DNA from 4 places in the Hydrogenoanaerobacterium sp. genome. Region 4 is predicted to be linked to each of the others. Evidence: predicted binding sites of a transcription regulator. Region 4 holds the regulator's gene; each other region holds the start of a gene.

Region 1 (2,207 bases), on a different contig from region 4:
ACCGTATTCGCTATATACACCGTATTTTAGCTGCAAGCCAAAATTCTTAAAAAATGCTTCGTATTTTTCACGCTCGCCACTGAGCATAGCAAGCAGCTCGCTCTTAATCTTCTTTTCCAGCCTGCCCTCAATAATTTTAAGCTGTCTGTCATGCTGCAGCATCTCACGCGAAATATTGAGGCTTAAATCCTGCGAGTCAACCAAGCCGCGTACAAAACTGAAGCAGTCGGGTAGCAAGTCGGCACACTTGTCCATAATCAGCACACCGCTGGCGTACAGCTGCAAGCCCTTTTCATAATCACGGGTGTAGTAGTTGTAGGGTGCGCGAGCCGGAATGAACATCAGGGCGTTGTAGGTGGCGCTGCCCTCGGTGCTGCTATGAATCACCTTAGCAGGGTCTTCAAAATCAAAAAATTTTTCTTTGTAAAAGTTGTTGTACTCCTCAGCAGTAATTTCGCTCTTGGTTTTCTTCCACAGCGGAACCATGCTGTTGAGGGTATCCACCTCGGTGTAGGTTTCAAATTCGTGTTCCTCTCCGCCCTCCTTGGGACGGCGTTTTTCCACTTCCATTTTAATGGGGTAGCGGATATAGTCGGAGTATTTGCGTACAATCTGCTGCAAGCGGTAAGGCTCGAGGAATTCGTCATAGTTCTCTTCCTCGGTGTTTGCTTTTACCGTCAAGATAATATCGGTTCCATGCCCCTCTTTTTTACAAGGCTCAATAGTGTAGCCCTCAACACCGTGCGATTCCCAGCAATAGGCTTCGTCGCTGCCGAACACCTTGCTGATGACCTTGACGCAGTCTGCCACCATAAAAGCGGAGTAAAAGCCTACACCAAATTGGCCGATGATGTCGATATCCTCTTTGTTTTCTTTCTCGGCGTTCTCCTTTTTAAATGCAAGCGAGCCGCTCTTGGCAATGGTGCCAAGGTTCTGCTCTAGCTCCTCACGGGCCATACCGCAGCCGTTATCGGTAAGTGTGATGGTGCGCGTGTCCTTGTCTACCGCAAGGTTGATGGCAAAATCATCGCGCGAAAGGCCGGTGCTGCCGTCGCTAAGCGATTTGTAATAGAGCTTGTCGATCGCATCGCTTGCATTGGAGATAAGCTCACGCAGAAAAATTTCGCGGTGGGTGTAAATCGAGTTAATCATCAAATCGAGCAGACGTTTTGACTCTGCTTTAAACTGTTTTGTAGCCATTTTTATTCCACCTTTGTTGTATTTTCTGGCACTCAATATGCCAGAGTGCTAATAATAATATAGTACAAACCCTTCCAAAAAGCAAGAGAGAATGATTCAATTTACAGTTTCTTTAAAATTGAACGTAAAATATTTAAAAAAGCAAGGGCAGAATTAGTCTGCCCTTGCTGCTGCTCATGCTGGTTACAGCATTTTATTGGTTCACTTTCTCAAGCCATTTAAGCTATCCTTCAATCAGTTTGCTCAACTCACCGGTGTGGTAAAGATATAGGCGGTGCAGAGGGCGGGTGCTCGCAACGTAAAGCAGCTTCCGGTCATCCTCTGTCTCATAGCTGTCGCGGTCTACACCATAAACAAATGCTGCGTCAAACTCTAGCCCTTTCGCCATATAAATGGGCAGGATATAGGTACCTGCACCGATTTCGCCCGTGTTTTCACCCACCAGACGAACATCGGTTTGAGAGGAAATACGGTGGTACAGCTCGCGCGCTTGCGTGAAGCTTTTGCAGAGAACTGCCATAGAGCCAAAGCCCTGCTCTGTGCATGCAGCAAGGTCGGTGAGCAGCTGCGCGTCCATTTCGTTTACAGCCTGTGCCGAGCGAATCTCCGGCTCCTGCTCGTGGCGATCAAAACTTACCTGCTGCGTGTCGCTGTCGATAAAGCGGCGGCTGAACGCGTTGATTTCGGTGGAGCAGCGGAAGCTTTTGTTCATGGTAGCGAGCGTGTTTTTGCGTTTGCAGAGGATATGCTGAATCTCCTCGTAGAGTGTAAGGTTCGCCTGTTTGGCTATGGTCTGGTTAACATCGCCCAATATGGTATAACGTGCATTGGGCAGCATCAGGCACAGCATCTGGTAATGGATGGGATAATAGTCCTGCGCTTCATCAATCACTACCTGCTTGATGTTACTGCTGGGTTTTGCTCCCGCCATCTTCAGCTGCAGGTAAAGCAGCGCCATTCCATCGGCATAGCTCACCGTCGGAGCGCATAGGCTTTTACCCATAAAA
Region 2 (2,207 bases), on a different contig from region 4:
TCGGTCGGCATCGAGTCAATCTCGGTGCGGATCATCGCACAAGCTTCATCCACAAGGTCAATCGCCTTATCGGGAAGAAAACGGTCGGAGATGTATCGGTTGGAAAGTGTCGCCGCGGCAATCAGCGCCTGATCCTGGATTTTGACACCATGAAACACCTCATAGCGTTCTTTTAACCCACGCAAAATCGAGATGGTATCCTCAACCGTGGGCTCGGCTACAAGAACAGGCTGAAAACGGCGTTCCAGTGCAGCGTCTTTTTCGATGTACTGGCGGTATTCGTTGAGCGTGGTTGCACCAATGCAGTGCAGTTCACCGCGCGCAAGCATTGGCTTTAAGATATTGCCCGCATCCATTGCGCCGTCGGTTTTTCCCGCACCCACAATGGTGTGCAGCTCATCGATAAACAGAATAATTTTGCCCTCGCTCTTTTTAATTTCACCCAACACTGCCTTCAGGCGCTCTTCAAACTCACCGCGAAATTTGGCACCTGCAATCAGCGCACCCATATCGAGCGAGAATATTTTGCGGTCTTTTAGCGAACTTGGCACGTCACCGCGTACTATACGTAGCGCCAACCCTTCGGCAATTGCAGTTTTGCCAACGCCCGGCTCACCAATCAGCACGGGGTTGTTTTTGGTTTTGCGCGAAAGAATGCGAATGACGTTACGAATTTCGCTGTCACGCCCGATGACAGGATCCAGCTTATGGTTTTTGGCAAGCTCAACGAGATCCTGCCCGTATTTGGCAAGCACGTCGTAGGTGGCCTCGGGGGAATCGCTGGTTACCCTGGTGTTTCCCCGCACCGTCTGCAATGCCGTCAAAAATTTGTTTTTATCCAGAGCATATGCGTTAAACACGCGGTGCATTGCGTTGTTTGGTTTTTCCAGCACTGCTAGAAAAATATGCTCCACCGAGACAAACTCGTCTTTCATTTTGTCGGCTGTTTTTTCGGCTGCGACAAGGGCTGCGTCCACCTCACCCGAAATGTAGATTTCGCCGCTCTTGCGCCCCGAGCCGGTAACGCTTGGCAACTTATTGATTTCGGTTTTGACCGACTGTGCAAAATCCTGCGCATCCACATTCATTTTTTTAAGCAGCTGCGCAATTAAGCCGCTCTCCTGCTCTACAAGTGCATAGATGAGATGCTCCTGTTCAATTTGCATGTTTTGGTTTTCAATGGCCAGATTCTGGGCGTTTTGCAGCGCCTCCAGCGATTTTTGCGTAAACTTTTGAGCATTCATGCGATCACTCCTCTTTATTTAAAATACAAAATTTAAAGCATTTAGCACTCTATGCATCCGAGTGCTAATATTATAATAATTTAAAAATACTGAAAAAACAAGTATAAATTGTAAATAATTTTTAAAAAACAAAGCATTTCTATAAAAACACTATACATGTTAAAATAAAACATGTTAGAATGGTAATATTATTGTGCTCGGAATGGAGATGTAATATCATGCAGCCTTTTATGTGGGTTTTGATACTTTGCGGTGTCGCAGCTGTGGTGGTACTGCTTTTACGCAAGCGGGACGGAAAAGAACAGGTTGTGCAGGCTAAGGTATCGGCCAAACAAGCAGTGCCCCATAAGCCGCGCGGAAACGATGATGATTCGTTGCCTACCGATTATGTGGTAACCTTTCAAGTGTTGAACAAAAGCCTTCCCTTGATTGTCAACCGCTCTTTTTTTGATTCCGCTCAAATCGGTGCGCAAGGCAAATTAACCTTTAAAAAAGATGTTTTTGTTGAGTTTGAAGATGATAATCCAAGAATTTATCGCTAAATCATGTAAAAAGCCGTACCCTTTCTAAAAAGGGTACGGCTTTTCTTCTACAGTCAGGCGGTTCTTCCGGCTACTATGCCCAGAACCACAGTCACAACCACTACTGCAATCAGCAGCTTAATGATAATGTCTAGAGTTTGTACCGAAACAGGAATTTTGTCATAAAACCGCTCTTTGGCGTTTTTGAACTCCGGCCCAGACGTTGCTCTACCGCCGTCCTCCTGTTCTTCGGGCTTTGGTGTGTTCTCTTGCATTACCGCTCCGCCCTCCTGTATTATTTCTTCGCCAGGTATTTTCTCAGGTCAAGCGCAACAGCGATGATAATAACGAGACCCTGTACAATGTAGGTGTAGGATGTCTCCACGCCCATGAACTGCAGGGAGATCTTGAGCAGCTCAAACACCAGTACACCAATAAGAAT
Region 3 (2,207 bases), on a different contig from region 4:
GAGCAACGCGTGCTTTGATTTCGCCCTGATCGCCGGCACCGCCAACGATGATGGTGTTCTCTTTCTGAACCTTAACCTGACGGGCACGGCCAAGCTGATCCATGGTGGTTTCTTTCAGCTCCAGGCCCAGCTCCTCACTGATAACCTGGCCGCCTGTCAGCGTAGCGATATCAAGAAGCATCTCTTTGCGTCTGTCGCCAAAGCCGGGTGCTTTTACTGCAACACAGGTGAAGGTGCCGCGCAGTCTGTTGACGAGCAGAGTGGTGAGAGCCTCTCCCTCAATGTCCTCAGCGATGATAACCAGTTTTTTGCCGGACTGTACAATCTGCTCAAGCAGGGGAAGAATCTCCTGAATTGCAGAGATTTTCTTATCTGTAATGAGAATGAGAGCGTCGTCGATGACCGCTTCCATCTTATCGGTATCGGTAACCATGTAGGGCGAAACATAGCCGCGGTCAAACTGCATACCCTCTACAACTTCGCTGTAGGTTTCGGCAGTTTTGGATTCCTCAATGGTGATGACGCCGTCGGCAGAAACCTTGTCCATAGCCTCGCTAATCAGGGTGCCAATGGTCTCATCGCCGCAGGACACGGTAGCAACTCTCGCAATGTCTTCCGAACCGGAAACCATTTTGGAGTTTGCAATTACAGATTCAACAGCAGCGGTAACTGCTTTTGCCATGCCTTTTTTAATAACCATAGGGTTTGCACCGGCAGCAACGTTTTTCATGCCCTCGCGAACCAAAGCCTGTGCGAGCAGGGTTGCGGTTGTGGTACCATCACCGGCAGCATCGTTGGTTTTGGTAGCAACCTCTTTCACAAGCTGTGCACCCATGTTCTCAAATGCATCCTCAAGTTCAATCTCCTTGGCGATGGTTACACCGTCGTTGGTGATGAGAGGAGCGCCGAATTTTTTATCAAGAACCACGTTGCGTCCTTTGGGGCCAATTGTAATTTTCACAGTGTCAGAGAGCTTATCAATACCGGCCTGAAGCGCTTTTCTAGCCTCTTCACCGTAAATAATCTGTTTTGCCATTGTAAATTCCTCCTAATAATGTAAGTATGTTGTTGGTTTGGGGGTTCTGCCTACTCTACAATTGCAAGAATATCGTCCTGACGAAGAATGGTGTACTCAACACCGTCAACTTTAACCTCGGTGCCGGAGTATTTGCTCATCAAAACCTTGTCGCCCGCCTTCAGGTACATTTTTACTTCTTTGCCGTCTACGACGCCACCCGGGCCAACTGCTATAACCTCAGCCACCTGTGGTTTTTCTTTTGCTGCGCCGGCAAGAATAATACCGCTCTTGGTGGTTTCTTCTGCCTCAACCATTTTGATTACAACTCTGTCTGCAAGAGGTTTAATTGTCATTGTTTACTCCTCCAATTATATAAATTATTTTTAAGACAAACTATTTAGCACTCTTTATATCTGAGTGCTAAATACTATTCTAATCATTTTTATGGAAAATGCAATAGGTAAATCGAATTTTTCAAAAAAAACTTAGATTGTTTACATTTCTGTAAACAATTCAGGGGTTTCTGCAAAAAAACAACCGCTGTCTGTAAAAAAACGAACCTTGTCTGCAATTTTTACACGAGGTACGGAAATCGGGTTTCATTCCGATTGCACTTCCTTTTTGGAAAGTTTACGGCGGTGTATCGAATTATATTGCATTTTTGCAGGTTATGTGATGAAATAGAAGTAGGTTTTTTTGAAGGATGGAAAAGTGAATGGATGTTTTAACAGTACTGGAAAGCATTGGCATATTTGCCTTTGCAATGTCGGGCGGATATGTGGCAATACAAAAGAACATGGATTTGTTTGGTATTTACCTGCTTGCCATTATTACCGCAATGGGCGGCGGTATCACCCGCGACGTGGTAATGAGCCGTGGAGTACCGGTGTTTTTTTCAAGCTATCGGTCGTTCTTTATCATACTAATCGCTGCGACATTGGTTATCTTTCTAAAAAACTATTATAAGTGGTCGTTTGTCATTACTATTATGGACGCAATTGGTCTAGCGGTATTCACGGTAGATACCTGCGTGAAGGCAATTGCCTCGCATTATAATCTGCTTGCTTTTGTGTTTGTGGCGGTGATTACTGCAGTTGGCGGCGGCGTGATACGCGATGTACTATGCAGCCGCGTACCGGTGATTTTGCGCAAAGAGATTTACGCGACGGCATCGCTGGCAGGGGCGCTG
Region 4 (2,207 bases):
CTGTGTTAGTTGGCTACCTGCACCATGGCATGGCGCAGCACCTTGTCACCCATTTTATAGCCCTTTTGGAATACTGCCGCAATGGTATTTTCACCAAGGTTTTCATCCTCAAGGTGCATCACCGCATTGTGCAGGTTGGGGTCAAATTCTTTTCCCTCGGCTTCAATCTCCTCCACGTTCAGCGCTTTCAGGCACTCTTTAAACGAGGTAAAAATCATATCCACGCCTTTTTTAAACTCCGAATCCTCACATTCGCTTTCCATTGCCCGATCAAAATTATCGAGCACCGGTAAAAATTTCGATACGGTTTGGGCAACTGCCTCGGGGTAAATCTCAAGGCGCTCTTTCTGCGAACGTTTGCGGTAATTATCGTACTCGGCAAGGGTTCGCATCAATTTGTCGTTGAGCTCTTCCATCTGTTTTTTCAGCAGATCCGCCTCGCTGATTTCCTGTTCTACAGCAGGTTGTGCAGCGGTTTCTTCGGTGGCTACATCCTCCACCTTAGCCTCTTCTGCCTGCGGTGCAGACTCTTTTGCTTTTTTTGCAGACACTCTCTCTGTCTCCTCTCAGCAGCGGTTTGCTGCTTTTGATATTAAGCGGGAATCCCCGCAGGTTTTATATGTCCTGTTACTCCTCGTTTTCAAGGGTATCTGATAACAGTTTTCCTAACGTCTTCGCAAAGTATTCCAGATGTGGGATTAGCCTTTGATAGTCCAGCCGAACCGGACCAACCACGCCGATAGCACCGCAGCTGTCTTTGCCAATTTTGTAGGTCGCAACAATCACCGAAGAATCGGTGAGCTCAGACAGCGGGTTTTCTTTACCGATTGAAATCTGCACGCCCTCTTTTTGGAAGGGGAGGATATCGGTAATCTTCTCGCGGTCGGAGATGGTGGTGAGCAAGTCGTGCGCCACCGCATCGAATTCCTTGTAGCCAAGCAGATTGGTTTCACCGCTTGCAAAGTACTGTCCGTCGTTGATCGCCTTGCAAAGCTCGTAAAGGCCGGCAAGCAGCGGGGTAAACACGCGGGAGTATTCACCGAGTGCAACTGCAACCGAGCTGACGTACATGGTCGAAATTTCGTCCATCGAGCGTCCCCCGAAGCGGTCGTTTGCAAACTTATTAAAGAACTCGATGATTTCTCGGTTTAAGTTATAGTCTACGCGTGCCACCTTGTTTTTAATCACACCGTTTGATGCAACCACCAGCATTACCACCGTTCGGCGGTCGATAGGCACCACCTCAATGCGGCGTACAGTGACATGCTTGGGCGTAATGGTGGTAGAAATTGTCGCACAGTTGGTATAATGCGCCAGCACGTTTGCAGCATCCTCCAACAGACGGTCGGGGTCGGGGTCCCTCACGTTGAACAGCGCGTCAATTTCGTCGCGTTCGTCCTCCGTCAACGGCTTGCAGTGCATCAGCTGGTTGATGTACATCCTGTAGCCAAGATGCGACGGAATTCTGCCTGCCGATGTGTGCGGCTGTTCGAGCAGCCCCAAATCGAACAACGCAGACATCTCGTTGCGGATGGTGGCGGGGGACACCTGAAACTCCAGCATCTGTGCCAATGTCTTGCTGCCGATGGGTTCGCCGGTGCGAATGTAGTTTTCGACGATAGCTGCAAGTATCTTCAATTTTCTTTTGTCAATCTCCACAGCTTATCACCTCTTTTTTGGATTTAGCACTCTTGTCTTTCGAGTGCTAACAAGTATTATTCTACACGGATTTTTGTTTTTGTCAAGCGACTTCATAAATTATTTACAAAAAAATAGCAGTCATTCGTTTGACTGCTAACTAATTTTTATTTTAACGGATAATTTCTTTTTTCATTGCTGATTCCACAGAGATAATTTAAATCTACGTTATAGAACTCAGCTAATTTTAGAACAGAGTTTATTAACTTTTATTCTACTAATTTATTCATAAAAGTTTCGCCGCTACGGCGACGAGTACACTTCTTTTGTCAAACAACAAAAGAAGTGTACCAAGAAAAATGTTTTAGGTTACGAAATAAGCAGTCTCGCACTTTCGTGCGAGGTGTTAAATGAAACCCTTTTTGAGGAAAAGTGTTTCAAACTTCCCCAAACCTTTTTATATTGTCCCATTGTCTCCATACAGGGTGCAATGTTCTCCATTGGTGGTACCTACTATAACGGGCTTACTTGTGAATTAGACCGCGCGGGCATAGAGCCATAAGACTTTT

Evidence for each region. The regulator HrcA, encoded in region 4, represses chaperone genes, less so after heat shock. The targets are predictions, from matches to a motif close to TGTTAGCACTCNNNNNNNNNGAGTGCTAACA.
Region 1: the regulator HrcA is predicted to act here: its motif matches at 1,224-1,254, upstream of htpG (molecular chaperone HtpG).
Region 2: the regulator HrcA is predicted to act here: its motif matches at 1,284-1,314, upstream of clpB (ATP-dependent chaperone ClpB).
Region 3: the regulator HrcA is predicted to act here: its motif matches at 1,414-1,444, upstream of groES (co-chaperone GroES).

What each region holds. Positions count from the first base shown of each region.
Region 1 covers NZ_DALZQO010000009.1:94,805-97,011, reverse strand. The annotation lists gene htpG (molecular chaperone HtpG) at 1-1,200, opposite strand, end outside; gene RTV33_RS07500 (ATP-binding domain-containing protein) at 1,424-2,207, opposite strand, start outside.
Region 2 covers NZ_DALZQO010000018.1:56,965-59,171, reverse strand. The annotation lists gene clpB (ATP-dependent chaperone ClpB) at 1-1,244, opposite strand, end outside; gene RTV33_RS11240 (DUF2500 family protein) at 1,463-1,786, shown strand; gene RTV33_RS11235 (hypothetical protein) at 1,840-2,040, opposite strand; gene RTV33_RS11230 (ABC transporter permease subunit) at 2,061-2,207, opposite strand, start outside.
Region 3 covers NZ_DALZQO010000018.1:42,667-44,873, reverse strand. The annotation lists gene groL (chaperonin GroEL) at 1-1,036, opposite strand, end outside; gene groES (co-chaperone GroES) at 1,087-1,371, opposite strand; gene RTV33_RS11165 (trimeric intracellular cation channel family protein) at 1,734-2,207, shown strand, end outside.
Region 4 covers NZ_DALZQO010000025.1:47,198-49,404, forward strand. The annotation lists gene grpE (nucleotide exchange factor GrpE) at 6-551, opposite strand; gene hrcA (heat-inducible transcriptional repressor HrcA) at 628-1,659, opposite strand.